3 regions of the Paraburkholderia sp. RL18-085-BIA-A genome follow, and region 3 is predicted to be linked to each of the others. Evidence: riboswitches for the same ligand, from Rfam matches in the RefSeq annotation. Region 3 holds a riboswitch; each other region holds the start of a gene.
The links. A riboswitch is a leader RNA that binds a small molecule or an ion and turns the genes downstream of it on or off. The one in region 3 is predicted to bind cobalamin.
Positions count from the first base shown of each region.

Region 1 (6,302 bases), on a different contig from region 3:
CCCTGCTCGCGCGAACGCGACGGCTGGATGCCGACGAACACCTGCCCGCAGCGCCAGCCCGCGATCATGAAACGGCCGCGGCGCAACGTCGGGTCCTGCTCGGGCGCGCCCCAGCGTGCGTTCAATGCGTGCCGCGCAGCGGCGGGCCATGCGTTGAAGTGCGTCAGATAGTCGTCGAGCGCGAGGCTTTGCAGCGCGGGGCGCAGATCGCGGACCACCGGATCGTTGGTCACGCCCTCGGTGAGCTTCTTTAACAGCGCGTCGCCGTCCGCGGGCAATTGCGCGAGACGATAGCCCTCGTCGCGCAGCATCGACAGGATGCCGACCACCGACGCCGGCGTATCGAGCCCCACGCCATTGCCGATGCGCCCTTCGCTCATCGGATAGTTGGCCAGAATCAACGCGAGCTTCTTGTCCGCGTTATGGAGCGAACGCAGACGGCACCAGCGGCGGCTCAGTTCCGCGAGAAAGCCCACACGCTCGAGGTCCGGCTGATAACGGACCACATCGACCTGGGTATGAGGACAGCGATAGGCGAGCCCTTTGAAGCTGATCGCGCGCGTGATGATGCGGCCGTCCACTTCCGGCAGCGCGATATGCATCGCGATATCGCGCGAGTTGAGGCCGTGGTTGTCCTTGAGCCAGTCGTCGCGATTGCCGCCGCTCAGGATCACCTGGAACACCGGCGCGTCGCCAGCGAGCGCGAGCGGCTCGGGGTCGTCGATCGCGGACGCGGCGAACGCGGTCGTGTTCAGCACCAGCGCGACCTCGTGTTGCGCGCACAGCGTCTGCACGATTTCACGGCTCACCGCGTCCTTCAGCGACGTGATTGCGATCGGCAAAGGATTGAGACCTTGCGATTCGAGCGCGTCGATCAGCGCGTCGAACACCGCTGTGTTGGCCGCCTGAAGATGTGCCTTGTAGAACAGGATCGCCGCGACGGGCGCACCCGGCTGCCAGCGCGCCTGCCAGTCGGCGATGGTCGGCGTATCGTGTTTGGGATGGTAGAGCGACGCGGCCGGCAACGCGCGCGGCTGCGCAGGCTCGCGCCCCCAGCCGAACGCGCGATGCGCGATACAGCGCAGAAACGCCTCGGCATTTTGCGGACCGCCTTCGCGCAGATAGCGCCACAGCTGATGACACAGCGCGGCGTCGGCGGTGCTGCGCGCGAGCAGGTTCGGATCTTCCTGCAAGTCGCCGGAAAACATCGCGAGCGTCTGCTGCTTGCGCTGCGCGAGCGCGACGACCTGTTCAATGCCATACGGCCAGTACGCTTCGCCGCCGAGGTGATCGACTACCACCACGCGCGCGTGCTGCAACACGTCCTCGACGTAGAAGTCAACCGAGGCCGGTTGCCGCAGATACGTGACGTTCGCGAGCCGCACGCTGGGGCAGCCCTCGCCCAGCCGCGGGAACACGCTCGCGAGCAATGACAGCGTGGTGTCGGCGGAACTCAGCACCACGATATCGGCGGGCTGCTGATCGATACGGATCACGCCTTGCGTATCGTCGACAAAGCCGCCCGGCGTGGTGCGCAGCAGATGCATGAGCGCTTACGCCTCGCGTGCTTCGGCGCTCGACCACATGCCGAGCGCCGTATCGAACGCGCGTTGCAGCGCGGCCCGATCGAGGTCTTCGCCGATCAGCACGAAGCGGCTTTGCGTGCCTTCGCCAGCTAGCCAGCGCCGGTCGAAGTAACTATCGAAGCGCCGCCCCACGCCCTGAATCACAAGCCTCATCGCCGCGCCCGGCAATGCCGCGAAACCTTTGACGCGGTAAATCGTGTTCGTTTCGACAAGGCCTTGCAGCGCGGCGATCACCGCTTCACGCGAAGGCGCGTTCGCATGCACGACCACTGAATCGAATTCGTCGTGGTGATGATCGGCGTCGTCGGCGGAACCGTGGTGATCGTGGCGCAGGTGGATCGTTTCTTCCGAGGCCGCTTCGAGACCCAGAAGCGTGTGCAGATCGAGCTGCCCCATATGCGCGCGCACGATCTTCACCTGCGGCGGAATTTCTTCGCGAATCACGGCTTCGACCGCGCTTTGCTGCGCATCGTCGAGCAGATCGGTCTTGTTCAGAATCACCAGATCGGCCGCGGACAACTGATCTTCGAACAACTCGTGCAGCGGTGACTCGTGGTCGAGATTCGGATCGGCCTTACGCTGCGCATCCACCGCAACGGGGTTGTCGGCGAACTGACCGCTTGCGGAAGCGGGGCCGTCGACCACCGTCACGACTGCATCGACGGTGAAGCTGTTCTTGATCTGCGGCCAGTTGAACGCCTGCACCAGCGGCTTGGGCAGCGCGAGCCCGGAAGTCTCGATCAGCACATGATCGATCTGCTCGCGGCGCTCCACGAGCCGTTCCATCACCGGGAAGAACTCTTCCTGCACGGTGCAGCACAGGCAGCCGTTCGCGAGTTCATACAGTTGGCCTTCGGTCTCGACGCCGTTTTCGTCGCAACCGATCCCACAACCCTTGAGGATTTCCCCGTCGATGCCGAGTTCGCCGAATTCGTTGACGATCACCGCGATGCGCTTGCCGCCCGCATGCTGAAGAATGTGCCGCAGCAGCGTGGTCTTGCCGCTGCCGAGAAAGCCCGTGACGATGGTGACGGGGATCTTGCGCATTTGAGTTTGCATCGTGAGGTCCATCCGTAGGCGTTGCGCCAGCGTGCCGGCGTGTGTGCCCGCTTGCCTGCATGAGGCGGCGCGGCGAAGCTGCGCGGGGCGCACGCGCTGCAAGCCGGAACCGTCACGACACGACATACGGGGACGAACGACGGCGTTGCCGCCACAACTTAAAAAACGCGTAACAGCGCGGAAAAACGCGCAGAAAGTGGGAATGAGATCATGAACGTGCCGTCGCATCCCCGCGACGAGCGTCCTGCGTATTCTGGCCGGTATCCGGGCTGGCGAAAGCGCCGCTTCCCCTTCCCGGGCGAGTGATTTCTCGCCCAGTGGTGATATGCCGACGCGGCCTTGCGCGTGGACATCGAAGCCGGCTCCGCGGCACCTGGCGATGAAGCCGGCGCTGCTTTTCGCTTACCGTTGCGGGGGCAGCACAGGTTGGCCCGGTCCAAAGCAGGCGGGCACCCTGTTTCCCGTTTAACTGCATGCGCACGAGCGCGCACACGAGCACCAAAGTGCGTGCGAGTGTAGGCCCGCAGCCTTGCGCCGTCAAGGAAACGCCCGCCTCGCGCGCTTATCGGGCGGGGCGCCATGTGCTATCGTATGCGCGCGTTTGGTGCCCGCACATGCATTCGCGTGTGCAGTTAAACGGGAAACAGGCCGCGCGAGATGCGCTCAACCTGTGCTGTCCCCGCAACGGTAAGCGACCTGCGACGCCAGATTCATTTCTGTTGCGCCGCGCATGCGTTTTCAATGCCACTGTCCGACGAACCGGACGGGAAGGCAAAGCGCATGAGGCCGCCAGCCCGGATACCGGCCAGACGCGGAGGCGGCGAACGTCACGCCGCCGGCCGCCGGAATCCGCGAGGGACGGATGTGAAGGCGCTGATGCACGACGTCGCGCGTGGGCTGGTGTTTTCCCGGGGAAAGCATTGCAAGCCGCTTGCTCGTCGAGCCCGAATCCGTGGCACCGCATGACCTCGATATCCGCCGTCCGGCGCTTCTTCGCACTTTGCCTGTTCCCGTCAGTCACGCCATGGCGCGCGCCATGCACGCCGCGATGACGCGCGCGTGGCTGATCGGCGCGGGCCCGGGCGACGTCGAACTGATGACGCTGAAGGCGACCCGCGCGCTCGCGCAAGCCGACGTGGTGCTGGTCGACGATCTGGTGAATCCCGACGTGCTGCAATTCGCGCGCGCCGATGCGCTGGTCGTCTACGTCGGCAAACGCGGCGGGCATCCGTCGACGCCGCAGGCCGGCATCGTCGCGCAGATGCTCGAGCATGCGCGCGCCGGACGCAGTATCGCGCGGCTGAAAGGCGGCGATCCGTTCGTATTCGGCCGGGGCGGAGAGGAACAGCAGGCGCTGCACGCGGCGGGCATCGAGGTGGAAGTCATCAACGGCGTCACGGCGGGGATCGCGGCGCCCGCGGCGATCGGCATTCCGGTCACGCACCGCGACTACGCGCAGGGCGTGGTGTTCGTCACCGGACACGGCGCGGGCAGCGGCGAGCCGGATTGGGCCGCGCTCGCCGCCACGCGCATGACGCTGGTGATCTACATGGGCATGCGGCGGCTCGCCGAGATCGTCGGCGCGTTGCTCGCGGCCGGTATGGGCGGCGACACGCCGTGCGCGGCGATCGAGTCGGCGACGCGCCCCGGGCAACGTCACGTGCTCGCGCGGCTCGGCGAATTTGCCGACACCGTCGCGCGCGCCGGACTCGGCTCGCCGGCGATCGTGGTGATCGGCGGCGTGGCGTCGCTCGCGCTGGCGCGGGCAGCGGCGCACGCCGAAGAGGCTGATGGGGTCGAGGTTCACGCCGCTGATGCGGTAGCCCCCGTCCAGACGCACGGAACGGGCAGCCAATGAAAACGCTGAGCGTCGGCATTGGTTGCCGCTTGCACAGTTCGGCCGAGCAGATCGAAGCGGCGGTGCGCGCCGCGCTCGGCGCACGTGCATTCGATCAGATTAGCGTAGTCGCCTCGGTCGATACCAAAGCCGACGAGGCAGGTCTACTCGCGTTCTGCGCGCGTCATTCACTGATGCTGCAATTGTTCAGCCGTGAGCGGATCGCAGCGATGGCAGTAGCAAACCCATCGGCGGTGGTGCGCGACCATCTCGGCGTGGATGGGGTCTGCGAACCATGCGCGTTGCTCGCCGCATCGGCCGAACTGGGCGCCGCGTATGCCACGCCTGATGCATCCGACACGCGAACTCCGCTGACCGCAACGGACGCGCCCGTCTCGGCTCGCGCTCGCCTCCTCGTACCCAAAACGCTGCACGCCGGCGTCACCGTGGCGATCGCCACGACCGCCGCCCACACCGGCCACCAATCGCCAGACAACATCGACACTCACCAACAGGACCTTCGATGAAGACCGATCCCGAATCGCATCAACGCATGACCGAGCGCCGGCGCGAAGGCCATGAGAAGAAGCAGGCCAGCGCCACCGTCGAAAAAGGCCTGCTGATCGTCAACACCGGCACCGGCAAAGGCAAGACCACCGCCGCTTTCGGCATGGCCGTGCGCGTGCTCGGCCACGGCATGCGCCTGGGCGTCGTGCAGTTCATCAAGGGCGCGCTGCATACGTCGGAGCGCGACTTCCTCGGCGCGATCGCCAACTGCGATTTCGTCACGATGGGCGACGGCTACACCTGGAACACGCAGAACCGCGATGCCGACATGGCCACCGCGCGCAAAGGCTGGAACGAAGCGCGCCGGATGATCGAAAGCGGCGAGTACCAGATGGTCATACTCGACGAGCTGAACACCGTGCTGAAGTACGAATACCTGCCGCTCGACGAAGTGCTGTCGGTGCTGAACGCGCGCCCGCCGATGCTGCACGTGGTGGTGACCGGCCGTCACGCACCGGATGCGTTGATCGAAGCCGCCGACCTCGTCACCGAAATGCGCATCGTCAAGCATCCGTACCGCGAGCAAGGCGTAAAAGCGCAGCGCGGCGTGGAGTTCTGAGCGATGTCAGCGTGCCCCGCCCTCTTCATCAGCGCCCCCGCTTCGGGGCAAGGCAAGACCACGATCACCGCCGGTCTCGCGTGCTATCACCGGCGGCTGGGGCGGCGCGTGCGGGTCTTCAAGACCGGGCCGGACTTTCTCGACCCGATGATCCTCGAACGTGCGAGCGGCGCGCCGGTGTTGTCGCTGGATCTGTGGATGGTCGGCGAAGCCGCGTGCCGCAACCTGCTCGCGCGGGCGGCGGCCGAAGCCGATCTGATTCTGATCGAAGGGGTGATGGGCCTGTTCGACGGCACGCCGAGCAGCGCCGATCTCGCCACGGCCTTCGGCGTGCCGGTGCTAGCGGTGATCTCCGCCAAGGCGATGGCGCAGACTTTCGGCGCGGTCGCGTTCGGGCTCGCGCACTTCAGGCCGCAGGTGCCGTTTTACGGCGTGCTCGCGAATCGCGTCGGCTCCGCGCGGCACGCGCAAATGCTCGAGGAAGCATTACCGCCCGAGCTGCGCTGGTGCGGATACATCGCGGCGAGCGATGAAATCGCGTTGCCCGACCGCCACCTCGGCTTGCACCAGGCGGCCGAGATCGACGATCTGGACGCGCGCCTCGCGCGCGCCGCCGATACGCTTGAGGCGATCGCGCTGGCCGCGTTGCCGCCGCCGGTCGAATTCGGCGCGCCCGTGCCGCCAATGCTGCCGC
Region 1 is NZ_JARESU010000158.1:5,414-11,715, forward strand. It holds gene cobN (cobaltochelatase subunit CobN) at 1-1,547, opposite strand, end outside; gene cobW (cobalamin biosynthesis protein CobW) at 1,554-2,645, opposite strand; cobalamin riboswitch at 2,884-3,163, opposite strand; cobalamin riboswitch at 3,231-3,469, shown strand; gene cobA (uroporphyrinogen-III C-methyltransferase) at 3,694-4,503, shown strand; gene P0D89_RS44905 (cobalamin biosynthesis protein) at 4,500-5,009, shown strand; gene cobO (cob(I)yrinic acid a,c-diamide adenosyltransferase) at 5,006-5,608, shown strand; gene P0D89_RS44915 (cobyrinic acid a,c-diamide synthase CobB) at 5,612-6,302, shown strand, end outside.
Region 1: it holds a riboswitch for cobalamin, as region 3 does, so the genes downstream of both, cobA (uroporphyrinogen-III C-methyltransferase) here and P0D89_RS03505 (CbtB domain-containing protein) in region 3, are expected to answer to the same signal.

Region 2 (6,302 bases), on a different contig from region 3:
TACGGCGTGCTCGGCACCATACTCGGCGGCCGGCTCGGCTATGTGCTGTTCTACAAGGCGAGCTTTTATTTCACGCATCCGCTCGACATCTTCAAGGTGTGGGAGGGCGGCATGTCGTTTCATGGCGGCTTCCTCGGCGTGACGCTCGCGATGGTGCTGTTCGCGTATCAGCGCAAACGCTCGTGGCTGCAGGTCACCGACTTTGTCGCGCCGATGGTGCCCACCGGGCTCGCGGCGGGGCGCCTCGGCAATTTCATCAACGGCGAGTTGTGGGGCCGTGTGACCGATCCGTCCGCGCCGTGGGCGATGCTGTTTCCCGGCGCCGCGCCCGACGACGCCACCTGGCTCGCCGCGCATCCGCAACTGGCCGCGCAATGGCATCTGAATGACGTGTTCGCGCAATATCACATGCTTCCGCGGCATCCGTCGGAGCTGTATGAGATCGCGCTCGAAGGCGTTGCGCTGTTTTTCGTGCTGTTCTTCTTCTCGCGCAAACCCAAGCCGATGGGCGCGATCTCCGCGGTGTTTCTGATCGGCTATGGTCTCGCGCGCTTCACGGTCGAATTCGCGCGCGAGCCGGATGACTTCCTCGGCCTGCTGGCGATGGGCCTTTCCATGGGCCAATGGCTGTCGCTGCCGATGATTCTCGCGGGCATCGGCATGCTGGTGTGGTCGTATCGCCGTGCGCGCCGCGAACCGGCGCAAGCGGTTAGCGCGAGCTAAGGACTGGGCTTTACGGATTATCGTAGCCAGTGCTCGACGAAAAACGCCACGGCATGCCGTGGCGTTGTCTTTTACAGCAGCACAGCGGCGCGCGGATCCCGCCGCAAAACCACGCGCGTCACTTCATCTGCACCGAGCCCGATACGTTGACCGTCACCGTCGACGTGCCGCCTTCGAGCGACATCGGCGCCATCCCCTTGGCGTCGGCGCTCATCGCGCGCGCGCTCATCATCATCATGGGACGCGGCATCACGCCGCTGTGATTGACGTTGACCTCGCGAATCGAATAGCCGCTGAAGCCGAACGCCTGCGCCGATGACGCAGCCTGGTCGCGGAACGATTTGATCGCTTCGCCGGTGAGCTTCTGTTCGGCGGCGCGCTGCGCTTCGGGCGACAGCGAGAACTGCACGTTGCCGACCTGCATGATCGAGGCCATCTGGCCGGCGAGCTTCGACGCCGCGCCGAAGTCGCGTGATTCGAGCACGACTTCCGTGCGGCCGCGCCACGCGGAGATGCGCCCGTCGCGATCGGTGGACGGGAAGATCGAGAACGAACCCGTGCGAGCCGTCACGCCGCTCACGCCACGCGCTTTCTGCAGCGCCGAATCGGCGCGCTGATTCAGCGTGGCGGTGAGCGTGGAAGGGTCGCTGGCTTCCTGCTCGTAAAACAGCGTGATATTGACGACGTCTTGCGGCACTTCCGCGCTGGCCTGCGCGTTCAGCGACAGCACGCCCGAGGGTTGCGACTGCATCACGCCTTGCGCGCGCGCCATGGCCGGGGTCAGTGCGAGCGCGACAGGCGTGGTGCACGCGAGAGCGAGTGCGAGTGCCCGTGCGGTTGTTTTCGTCATGGCTGAACTCCTTGCTTGAACGGGGTTGTACCCGAGGGACGCGGACACCGTGCCGTGGCACGACGTTTGCGGTTCGCTTCGTTAGGCGCGTGCGATCCGGGCTGGGTTCCTTTAAGGCGGCGTCGCTCGTGACATTGCGGCTGCTACGATTGCGGGTGCTAGTGGATTCATTGCCGCGCACTGCGATCATTCGCGACACCCCAGCCGATAGCCGTAACGGCTCGCTCGCCAAAATGTTCAACGTTGTAGAACGTCAAACGAGCCGCTTGGTAATGAAGCGCCATTCGGCTTCGGTCACGGGTGTGATCGACAGTCGGTTGCCTTTGGCGAGCACGCGCATGTCGCGCAATTCTTCATGCTCGCGCAGCGCGGCAAGCGGAATCAGCGGAATCTTCTTCTTGAACACCACGTCGACTAGCAACCAGCGCGGTGTTTCCTGCGACGACTTCGCGTCGTAGTACGGGCTCTTCTTGTCGAACTGGGTCGGGTCCGGATAAGCGGTGGACGAGACTTCCGCCAGCCCCGCAATGCCGGGTTCAGGACAGCTCGAATGATAGAACAGCACGCCGTCGCCGACCTGCATCACGTCGCGCATGAAGTTGCGCGCCTGATAATTGCGCACGCCGGTCCACGGCAATGTGCGATGCGGTGCATTGGCAAGATGGTCGATGCTTGCTTCGTCCGGTTCGGACTTCATTAGCCAGTAGCGCATGAATCGAATTGAACGTTAGAGGTTAGACGATGCGGAAGAAAATCGCAGCCTAATGAATCGCCAATGAGACGCCCAGGAAAACCGACGCCCAAAGAAAAACGGCACCGGACCGAAGTCCGATGCCGTTCCAGATAAGGTCCCCGCCTTAGCCGCTAGGCCGGCATCCTGAACCGGGGGTTCAGAATTGGTCGCAGTTAGCAACACTTCGGGTACATCAGACAGAGTGACGCGCACACCCGTGCTACAAATTTCCGCAACCGTGCACATGGCATTGGTTCAAGGAATATATGACCTTGGCGAACCAGGCAGGGAAGCTAAACCGATGAAGCTTAAACGATTGAACTCAAACGTTTGCCGAGGCTTGCTCGCGTACTTCGTTTGAATCCGCAGCCGATCTCGGGACCGGCCGGCAGATAGTTACTGCATGCTGTACTGCTCGATCACAGTACCCAGTTGTTCGTTCATTTGCTGCATTGTACGCCGGATTTCTTCAGCGGGAAATGCTTCTCCGTGTCGAACGCTGGATTGCAGCCTAAGCAGTTCCGATGCCAGCGACAGCGCAGCCATGACAGCAATGCGATCCGTGCCGCGCACGTTGCTGTTATTGCGGATCTTCGACATTTCGGCGTCGACGCGGGCGACCGCTTCGAGCAGCGCGCCTTCCGTTTCCGGCGAGCACGCGAGACGATAGGGCACGTCGAGAATCGAGACTTCGATCTGCTTGCTGGTCATGCGTTTTCTCCGTGGCGGGTAACGTCGCTCTCCGCTTCGACTGCGTGCTGAGCGGGCTCGAGCAGATCGAGCTGGTTATCCGGCTCGCTGCTCGCACGTGCGCGCGGCAGTTTTTCGAGAATCGCATTCAGGCGCACCTGAGCGTCGTCGATCTTGGCGGACAGCGTGTCGCGTTCCGCTTGCAGTGCATCGCGCTCTTCGCGCAACTGGGCAAGTTCGGCACGGGTGGTTTCCGCTTCGGCACGCGACTGGGCGAGTTGCTCTTCGAGCGCGAGCCGCGCTTCATGATGGCGCTGGCTGATCGCAATCAGCTTGCCGATATTTTGTGAGAGTGATTCGAGTTCGGTGAGCATGTGCTGCGTCCTCTAAAGACATCGCATTTTAGCGCGGAATATTGCAGGTTCCGACAATTGTCTCGTTTCGAGACGTAACAACATCGCTTTGTGCAGGCTTTTGCCGACCATATGATGAAAAAGTACTCGCCCATCGGACAATAACCTGCACTTTACAGAAACAGATGGCGCGTGGATTAACCTTTCTTGACGCATTTCGAGCCCGCTCATAAACTGCGCGCACTCTGGTGCCCGCGCGCGCTTGTCAACAGTGCGCGCAGTTAAACGGGAAGCAGAACGCGCCGTTCATCTGAACTGAACTCGCGAAACTGCGCTGCCCCCGCAACGGTAAGCGACCGCATTCGTCATGCAAGTCGATCCCGACGCGTGTTCGAAGTTCAACATGCGAGTGTGCCACTGCGCGTTACGCGTGGGAAGGCGGGATCGATGTGTCGCCAGCCCGGATACCGGCCAGAGGGAGAGGTACGCCCCCCGCAAAAATGTTAATGGCGTGGGTTGCCTCGTTATGCATCGGCCTGCGGGGAAGCGGGCCGCGCCCGCTATTCACAGGAATGCCATCCCATGCTGTGCCCCATCGCCCGCGCGACATTGGTCGCTTTTGCGGGCTTGCCGCTCCTCGTGCATGCTCAGGCTGCTGCGTCGTCCGCTGAGTCGTCCTCCGAATCGTCCGCTGCTGCGTCCACATCTCCGGCTGCACCTGTCACGCCGTCTTCGTCCGCGTCCGCAAACGACGCGGATGCCGACTTCGTGAATGCATCGTCCATCGTGTTGTCGCCAGTCGTGGTAACCGCGGAACGCGGGCCGCAAGCGCTCGCGGATGCGATTCCGCAGACCTCGCTATTCGACCAGCAGGATATCGCCGACACCACAGCCACCGACTTGCCCGGCTTGCTGCAACTCGCACCCGGTGCGCAAATCTCGCGCACAGGCGGCCCTGGATCGACGGCGAGCGTCTATTTGCGCGGTGCGTCGTCAACCCAAACGCTGTTGCTGATCGACGGCGTGCGGGTCGATTCGGTGAGTCTCGGCGCGCCGCAACTCGGGCAGATTCCGCTCGACCAGATCGATCACGTCGAAGTGGTGAACGGCAACGTGTCCGCGTTATACGGGTCGGGCGCAATCGGCGGCGTGGTCCAGGTGTTCACGAAAGAGGGCGGCGACCATCCGCCGCGTTTCAACTTTTCGGTCGGCTACGGCAGCTATCACACGCAGACGCAGCAGGCGGGCATGAACGGCGCCTTGGATAAAGACGGCCGCACGACCTTCAGCATCTCGCTTGCGCGCACGAAGGACGACGGCTTTTCGTCGCTCGATCCACAGCAGGCGCCCAACGCCAATCCGAACGCGAACGGCTATCTGAACGAGAGCATCTCGGCTTCGTTGCGTCACCAGTTCAACGACCGATGGGACGCCGGCGTCAACTACTTCCAGTCGAACGGCAACGACAGCTACGACAACGCATACGGCGTGCCGACCGATCTGAATAACCTGTACAGCAAGGTGCGCCAGGCGTCGGTGTTCGCAAACGGCAAACTCACCGACTGGTGGACCACGCGCTTCATCGTCGCCGAAGGCGACGACCGCAGCGTGTCGAACACTAACGGCGTATACAACGGCCGCTTCGATACCGACAATCGCCAGTACACGTGGCAGAACGATTTCGCGTTCGCCGCGCAGCAGAAGCTGCAGGTCGGCTACGAGCATCTCGACCAGAGCCTCGACTCCGATACGTTCGCCGCGCCGGGCCGTCACGTGGATTCGGCCTTCGTCGGCTATACGGGACGCTTCGGGCGCAACCAGATTCAGGCCAACATGCGCCACGATCAGTATTCCGATTTCGGCGGGGCGAACAGTTACTATCTCGGCTACGGTTTCGACATCACCGGGCACTGGAAGGCAACCGCAAGCTACGCGGATTCGTTTCGCGCGCCGAGCTTCGACGATCTGTACTATCCGATCAGCGGCAATCCGTCGATCCAGCCGGAGCGCAGCCACTCGATCGAAGCGGCGTTGCAGTACGCGTCGAGCGCGCTCGGCGTGATGCGTGTGAGCGTATACCAGACACGCTATTCGAATCTGATCGACTACGCGCAGGTGACGCCCGGCATCTACCTGGCCGAAAACGTCGGCCATGCGAAGGTGCAGGGGCTCGAAGGATCGTGGAGCGGGCATGTCGGCAAGACGGACGTGCGCGCGTCGCTGACGCTGCAAAATCCCGTCGACCTCGACAACGATGTCGACCTCTTGCGGCGCGCGCGGCGTTTCGGTTCGCTGGCGGTGAATCGCAGCATCGCGGGATGGCGCGTCGGCGGCGAGTGGATCGTGAGCGGCCCGCGCGAGGACAGCAGCGGCGAGCTGGGCGGCTACGGCATCGTGAACCTGTCGGCGCGCTACAACATCACGAAAGCGTGGTACGTGGTGGCGCAAATCCAGAATCTGTTCAACAAGGACTATGAAACGGCCTACTCGTATAACTCGCCGGGACGCGGTGCGTATGTCACGGTTGGTTGGCAACAGCAGTGATGGCTGCGCCGTGTTGAGGTCGCGCGAATGAGCCATCATGCGGACTCGTTGCCCGCGACCCTGCGTGTGATGAGCGCGAAGCGCGCGGCCGCGATCTGGCTCGCGCTCGCGGTTATCGCGCTGGCCGTGCTGATGGCGTCGCTCGCGCTGGGCAGCGTGTCGCTCGCGCCTGGGCGCGTGCTGGCGGCGCTGCTGCCGTCGCACGTGTTGCCGCCCGGGTCGGCCGCATCGTCCGATCTTGCCGGCGAGATCGTGCGCACGCTGCGTTTGCCGCGCGCGGTGGCGGGCTTCGCGTGCGGCGCGTTGCTCGCGTTGGCCGGCGCGTTGTTGCAGGTGCTGTTGCGCAACCCGCTCGCCGAACCCTATGTGCTGGGCGTGTCGGGCGGTGCGGCGACGTTCGCGCTGGTCG
Region 2 is NZ_JARESU010000051.1:25,696-31,997, reverse strand. It holds gene lgt (prolipoprotein diacylglyceryl transferase) at 1-723, shown strand, start outside; gene P0D89_RS28275 (SIMPL domain-containing protein) at 842-1,573, opposite strand; gene P0D89_RS28270 (EVE domain-containing protein) at 1,827-2,285, opposite strand; RNA gene ssrS (6S RNA) at 2,419-2,600, opposite strand; gene P0D89_RS28260 (cell division protein ZapA) at 2,703-3,017, opposite strand; gene P0D89_RS28255 (ATPase) at 3,014-3,370, opposite strand; cobalamin riboswitch at 3,579-3,839, shown strand; gene P0D89_RS28250 (TonB-dependent receptor domain-containing protein) at 3,932-5,893, shown strand; gene P0D89_RS28245 (FecCD family ABC transporter permease) at 5,921-6,302, shown strand, end outside.
Region 2: it holds a riboswitch for cobalamin, as region 3 does, so the genes downstream of both, P0D89_RS28250 (TonB-dependent receptor domain-containing protein) here and P0D89_RS03505 (CbtB domain-containing protein) in region 3, are expected to answer to the same signal.

Region 3 (6,302 bases):
GCTGAAACGGTTTGCGCAGGATCGTGCAGCGCTTCACCGCCAAGCCGGAAATGTCCACGTCCGCGTAACCGGTCGCGAGAATCACCGGCAAATCCTCGCGCAATTTGCGCGCCTCGGCGATGACGTCGATCCCGTTCATGCCCGGCATCGCGAAGTCGACCACCAGCAGGTCGGGTTTGTCGTCCTGCAAGCGGCTCAGGCCGGCTTGTCCGTCCGCTGCTTCGGTCACGGTATAGCCGAGCATGCGCAGCGACTCGACCAGCATGGCCCGCACCTCGCCGTCGTCTTCGACCACCAGGACGCGTTTTTCACCGACCGCGTTCGCTTCGGCGTTGGATGCCGTCTCGGTCTGCGGGACCGCGCGTTCGCGCAACGGCAGCCAGATCTCCACGGTGGTGCCCGCGCCTTCTTCGCTGAAGAGACGCGCAGTGCCGCCCGCCTGGGTCGCGATGCCGTAGACCTGGCTCAGGCCGAGTCCCGTGCCCTTGCCGATCGGCTTGGTGGTGAAGAATGGATCGAACACGCGTGACACGACGTCGGGCGGCACCCCCGAACCGCTGTCGGCGACTTCGACCACCACGTAATGCCCGTCGTTGAGCAACTGATCGGGCGCCGCGCGTTCCTTCACGCGAATGCCGAGCTGGCCGCCGGCCGGCATCGCGTCACGCGCGTTGATCGCGAGATTGAGGATGGCCAGTTCCAGCTGGTTGGCGTCCGCATGCGTCCACATCTCGTTGCGGTCGAACTCGTTGGTGTAGCGGATGCTCGATCCGAGCGACACCGTGATGATGTCGCGCATGCCTTGCAGCAGCGCGACCACGTCCACCGCTTTCAGATCGAGGTTGCTGTTGCGCGAGAAGGTCAGCAACTGGCCCGTCAGTTTCGCGCCGCGTTCGGTCGCGCGTTTGACGGTGGCGGCCATGCCGCGAATGCGTTCGTCGCCGCTGACCCGCGCGATCAGCTCGGCGTTGACCATGATCACGTTCAGCAGATTGTTGAAGTCGTGCGCGATGCCGCCGGTGAGCTGCCCGAGCGCTTCCATCTTCTGCGATTGCACCAGCACCGCCTGCACTTTGGCGCGCTCGTGAATCTCCATCATCAGGCGGTTGTTCGCGGACGCGAGTTCATGCGTGCGTGCGGCGATGCGGCTTTCCAGCGAATCGTTCAACTGCACCAGCGCTTCCTGCGCCTCGATCCGTTCGGCGAGATGGCGGCGCGATTCGTACTGCCGCGCGCGCGCCCGCAGCGACGACGCCACCGCGCGCCGCAGCGTTTCCGAATTCAGCGGACGTTCGAGCACGACGACGTTGCCGAGCCGCTCGAGCACTTCGAGCCCGCGGGCGGAGCGCTGCCCGACGCGCGATGCCGCGAGGAGGATGAACGGAAAGTCGGACCATGCCGGCTGTTTTTCGAGCCATGCGAACAGGCGCGACGCATGCTCGCCGGCCAGCGCTTCCTCGGCGATCAGCGCAGCGCCCGCGCCGGCGTCGAGCGCGGCGGAAAGCGCATCGGCGTCGCGGAACGCCACGCACGCGCGCTCGTCCTTATGCAGGACCTCGGCAATCACATCGGCGTCGCGGCCGAACGGCGCGAGAATCAGGACGCATTGCTCCATGACCTTACTGCCCGGGCGTGGCGATGATGCGGTCGGTCGCGCCGAGCAGGGCGGTGCTGCCGCGATAGGACGGCAGGCCGGACAGCACGCCCTCGAAGTCGCGCAGCGCTTCGCCCACTTCCACGCCGCCGCTGCCGAGACGGAACTGGCGGATCGAGCGTTCGTGGGCATTCGCCCGGCTCTTCACGGCGGTCACCGCGGTCAGCACTTCGCCGTGGTGCTCGAAGTAGCGGAACAGCACGACGACGTCGCTCAGATAGCTGATGTCGATATCGTTCTGCACTTCGCCGATGATGCCGTGCTGGCCTAGCACCAGCATCGTGATGATGCCTTGCTGGTTCAGATAGCCGAGCAGCTCGTGCATTTGCAGCAGCAGGTAGCGCTCGCCGGGCATCGCCTGGAGATAGGCGTTCAGGCTGTCGATCGCGACATAGCGCGCGCCCTTCTTCTCGACCGAGTTGCGCACGTCGCTCGCGAATTCGCCCGGCGAGATTTCCGCCGGGTCGATCTGGCGCAGCGTCAGCAGACCGCTCTCGACGTACGGCGCGAGTTGCATGCCGAGCGTGGCGCAGCGGATCATCAGCGTGGTGAGCGTTTCGTCGAACACGTAGTACACACAGCGCTCGCCTCGCGCGAGCGCCGCGAGCAGACACGAGACCACGGTGGTGGTCTTGCCGACGCCCGACGGGCCGATCATCAGCGCATTGGTGCCGGGGATCAGGCCGCCGCCGAGCAGGGCGTTCAGACCCGGCGTGCCGGTGCTGACCACTTCCTTGTCGAATTGCGTGTGGTGCTCGGCCGCGACGAGACGGGGATACACATGGATGCCGCCGGTGTCGAGCGTGAAGTCGTGGAAGCCCTCGCGGAATTTGATGCCGCGCATCTTCGCGATGCGCGCGCGGCGCCGGTTGCCGCCGTAGTCGTGGGTGATGTTGTCGAGGCTGATCACGCCGTGCGCGATGCTGTGCAATTGCACGTCGCCGGGAGCCGACGAGTTGTCGTCGAGCAGCAACACCGTGCATTCGCGGGTCGCGAAATAGCGTTTGAGCGCGAGAATCTGCCGCCGGTAGCGCAACGGGTTCTGCGACAGCAGGCGCAACTCGGAGAGACTGTCGAGCACGATGCGCGCGGGTTTGAGGTCGTCAACCTGTTTGATCACATCGCGCACGGTCTCGCCTAGTTCGACTTCGGCGGGATGCAGCACGGACTGCTCGTATCGCGGGTCGAGGCCTTCGTCGGAGAGCAGTTCGAGGATCGCGAAGCGGGTCACATCCCAGCCATGGCTCTCGCCGACCGCCAGCAATTCGGCGCGAGTTTCGGACAGCGTGATGTACAGGCCGACCTGGCCTTCCTCAACGCCCTTGAGTAGGAATTGCAAGGCCAGGGTGGTTTTACCTGTACCCGGTGCGCCTTCCACGAGGTACATCCGATGAGGCGTGAGGCCGCCGCCCAGGATGTGGTCGATTCCTTCGATTCCGGAAGACAGACGCTTCGGTGCGTCTGCGGCAGGTATGTTTGGCATGGTGTAGCGTTGTGGTCGAATTGAGTGGCGGGCGATTGCTCAGCCGGTACGGCGCAAACGCAATTTGTGTGCCATTGAGTTGTTTGAGGTGTGCGGGCTCATGCGGGGGATGACGCGTGGGAGCGCTGTGGAGTCGACGCAGTGCTTTGGGCGGAGGAACGGGACGGGCGTCGGTGGGCGGCGGGGCCATGCCTTGGCACAGAGCGTGCTGACACGGCCATACCACGCTGGTTGCGCTGGTTGGTGTCAATGCCAACCCGTTGGCTTCTTGCGAAGGGCCACGCCCAATATGAACAGAACCCGACTATTCGCCACCGGACTTGCCGTTGCAACGCTCGGCGCGCTGCCGCCGGCCCGCACCGCCTATGCCGACGATGCGCCCAGCCCGTGCGCATCGCTCAAACGGATCGTGGCGGCCGCGCCGGACGGCCTCGCCTCGTTGACCCCGGACGACGGCAAAGGCGTCGCGCAACCGTACGGCGACGACGCGCAATGTTCTCCGAGCCATCGCAGCTTTCAATGCATGTGGACGCCGCATCACGATGCCGGTTCGAATGCGGACGCGCTAGAGGCGGTGGCGGCGGACATCGCGTCGTGCTTGCCGGACGCGACGCACGATCAGAACCCGCCAGGCCGCCAGCATTTTTATCTAGGCGCGAAGGGCCGGCGCACCGACATCACGCTGACGCCCGCGGGGTCGAACAGGTTGCCGGCTGGTGGTGTCGGGTAAGTGAGGCGCGAGGCGGCCACGGTGCATATCAGATCGAGGCCGGTGATGCCGGCCACCATGTCCAGCCGCGTTGTGAATGACGCAATTCGATCACCGACAGGGGGCCGATCTCGATACGCGGAAACACCGACGGCGATGCCCCGAGCGCATGCACGACCGCTGCCCGCAGCAGCGGCGCATGCGTGATGGCGACGATGTTGGACGCATGGTTCGGCTTCGAGGGGTTGCTAGCCGTGTCCTTGATCGCAGCGTGCCGTGCGTCGAGCCATATCCCCATGCGCTTCACTAATTCACTGAACGACTCGCCGCCGTGCGGCGCCGCGTCCGGATCGCGCGTCCATGCGGCTAGCGCCTCTGGCGCCTCAACGGCGAGCTCGGCGAGGCGCCGGCCTTGCCAGCTACCGTAGTTCATATCCGCCAGAGTCTCGTCGATCATCGCGGCGAGGCCGAGCGCCAACGCGGTTTCGCGCGCGCAAGCGGCCGGGCTGGCGAAGACCGCCGCGTCGCCGGGAAGCGCGACGCGCGCACGTGCGGCCTCAACTTCCGCGAGGCCGCGGGCATCGAGCGGATCGTCGGCGGGAAAGCGGCCGGCGCGCTGCGCGGCCGTCGATGCGTGGCTGACCAGTAAGAGTCGCGCGTCCATTCGGTTCGTTTCCATTGATGACACGTCGGTGCGTATCGCATGGACACGCCGGCTTCGCGTGCCTTTGCGTTCACGAAGGCCGAAGTTTAGCGCGTAGAATAGCGGGACTGCGAAGCACGGAAGCCGGTGAGAGCCCGGCGCGGTCGCGCCACTGTAATCGGCACTTCGAGCCGAAAGCCAGACCTGAACTTCGCACCAATCCTCTGCAATCTGCTTTCGGGGCGCGCTACCCCAGGAGATGTCCATCATGACTGAAGCTGTCTACGATCCCGCTTCCCAGCCCGTTGCTCAACCCACGCCGATTCCGCTGCGCGAGTTGCTGCCCTGGGTCGTGTTCGGCGGTTTGCTGCTGTTGCTCGCGCTTTACTTCGTTGGGGCGGAACAGGGCGCCACGTCGCTGGTGCCTGGCATGTACGTGCATGAGTTCGTGCACGACGGCCGCCATCTGCTCGGCTTTCCCTGCCACTAACGGAGTCGAATATGGTTGGTAAATTGTTGGTACGCGGGATGCTCGCAGGCATCGCCGCGGGATTGCTCACGTTCGGCTTCGCCAGATTGATGGGCGAGCCGCAGGTCGATCAGGCGATCTCATTCGAAGAGAAGGCCGACGCCGCTAAAGGCGAGGCTCCCGAGCCCGAATTGGTGAGCCGCGAAACGCAAGCGGGCCTGGGCTTGCTGACGGGCGTGGTGACTTACGGCGCGGCGTTCGGCGGCTTGTTCTCGCTGGTGTTCGCGTACGCGTATGGTCGGGCGGGGGCGCTGAGTGTGCGCGCGCTGTCCGCATGGCTCGCGCTCGGCGCGTTCATCGCGCTGGTGATCGTGCCGAACATCAAGTATCCGGCGAATCCACCTTCGGTCGGCGATCCTGAAACGATTGGCACGCGCACCGGGCTGTTCTTTCTGATGATCGCGATCTCGCTGGCCGCGATGATGTTTTCGCTGAAGGTGCGGCGTCGCGCGGTGATGAAGCTCGGTGCATGGAACGGCTCGATCGTGGCGGGGGTGGTGTTCGTCGCGATTATCGTGGCGGTGCAGTTGTCGATGCCGGCCATCAACGAAGTGCCGGCGGCTTTCCCGGCGGTGCTGCTGTGGAAGTTCCGCGTCGCGGCGATCGGCATGCAGGTGATCATGTGGGCGACGATCGGGCTGCTGTTCGGCGCGCTGGTCGAGCGGAGCGCTGTCATGCATTCGAATGGGCGCCGGGTGGTGAAGTCGGCTTGAGGTTTGTCTTAAGCTGGCTTGGCCGCGCAACCGCGGAGGCGGTTGGGCGGCGCGAGCAAAGCCCAACATCGTATTTGCATCAAGGACTTGGGCGGGTTGTGGAAGGGTTGTCCACAGGCTTGTGCCCAAAAATTGGGGATAACGTTGGGCCATTACCCCGATACGCTGCGCGTAGAACACGTCGATGATGCTGGGATAAGAACTTCTGTCAGAACCCATGGCAAGTGAAACGTTCATGGCAACCTTCCGGAAGTCTAGGCTCTAGTAGTGAATCTTTGGCTAATAGCGTAAGCACGCGCTCTTGTTGCATCCGGGGAAACTTCTGACGGTGTTCCTCAGGAATCAAACGCCGCGCCATCGAGCTGGAATGAATGCGCCTGGTCTGAGAGTGTCGAGCTCTCGGCGCGGGCGTGTATATCCCCGGTGTCTTCCAGAAACAGGTAGCTAATCGTCAAGGGCGGCGGCCGAAAATGCGACGTCTTACGAAGCATGCAATTATATCGGATGCCTAACTAATTAGATGCTGTCGCTGCAGTGCTCAATTTTTGATCTTCTCAACTTTCTGAAAATA
Region 3 is NZ_JARESU010000003.1:218,633-224,934, forward strand. It holds gene P0D89_RS03485 (ATP-binding protein) at 1-1,615, opposite strand, end outside; gene P0D89_RS03490 (ATPase domain-containing protein) at 1,620-3,137, opposite strand; partial or broken gene P0D89_RS03495 (hypothetical protein) at 3,427-3,871, shown strand; gene P0D89_RS03500 (histidine phosphatase family protein) at 3,896-4,510, opposite strand; cobalamin riboswitch at 4,570-4,771, shown strand; gene P0D89_RS03505 (CbtB domain-containing protein) at 4,758-4,979, shown strand; gene P0D89_RS03510 (CbtA family protein) at 4,991-5,731, shown strand.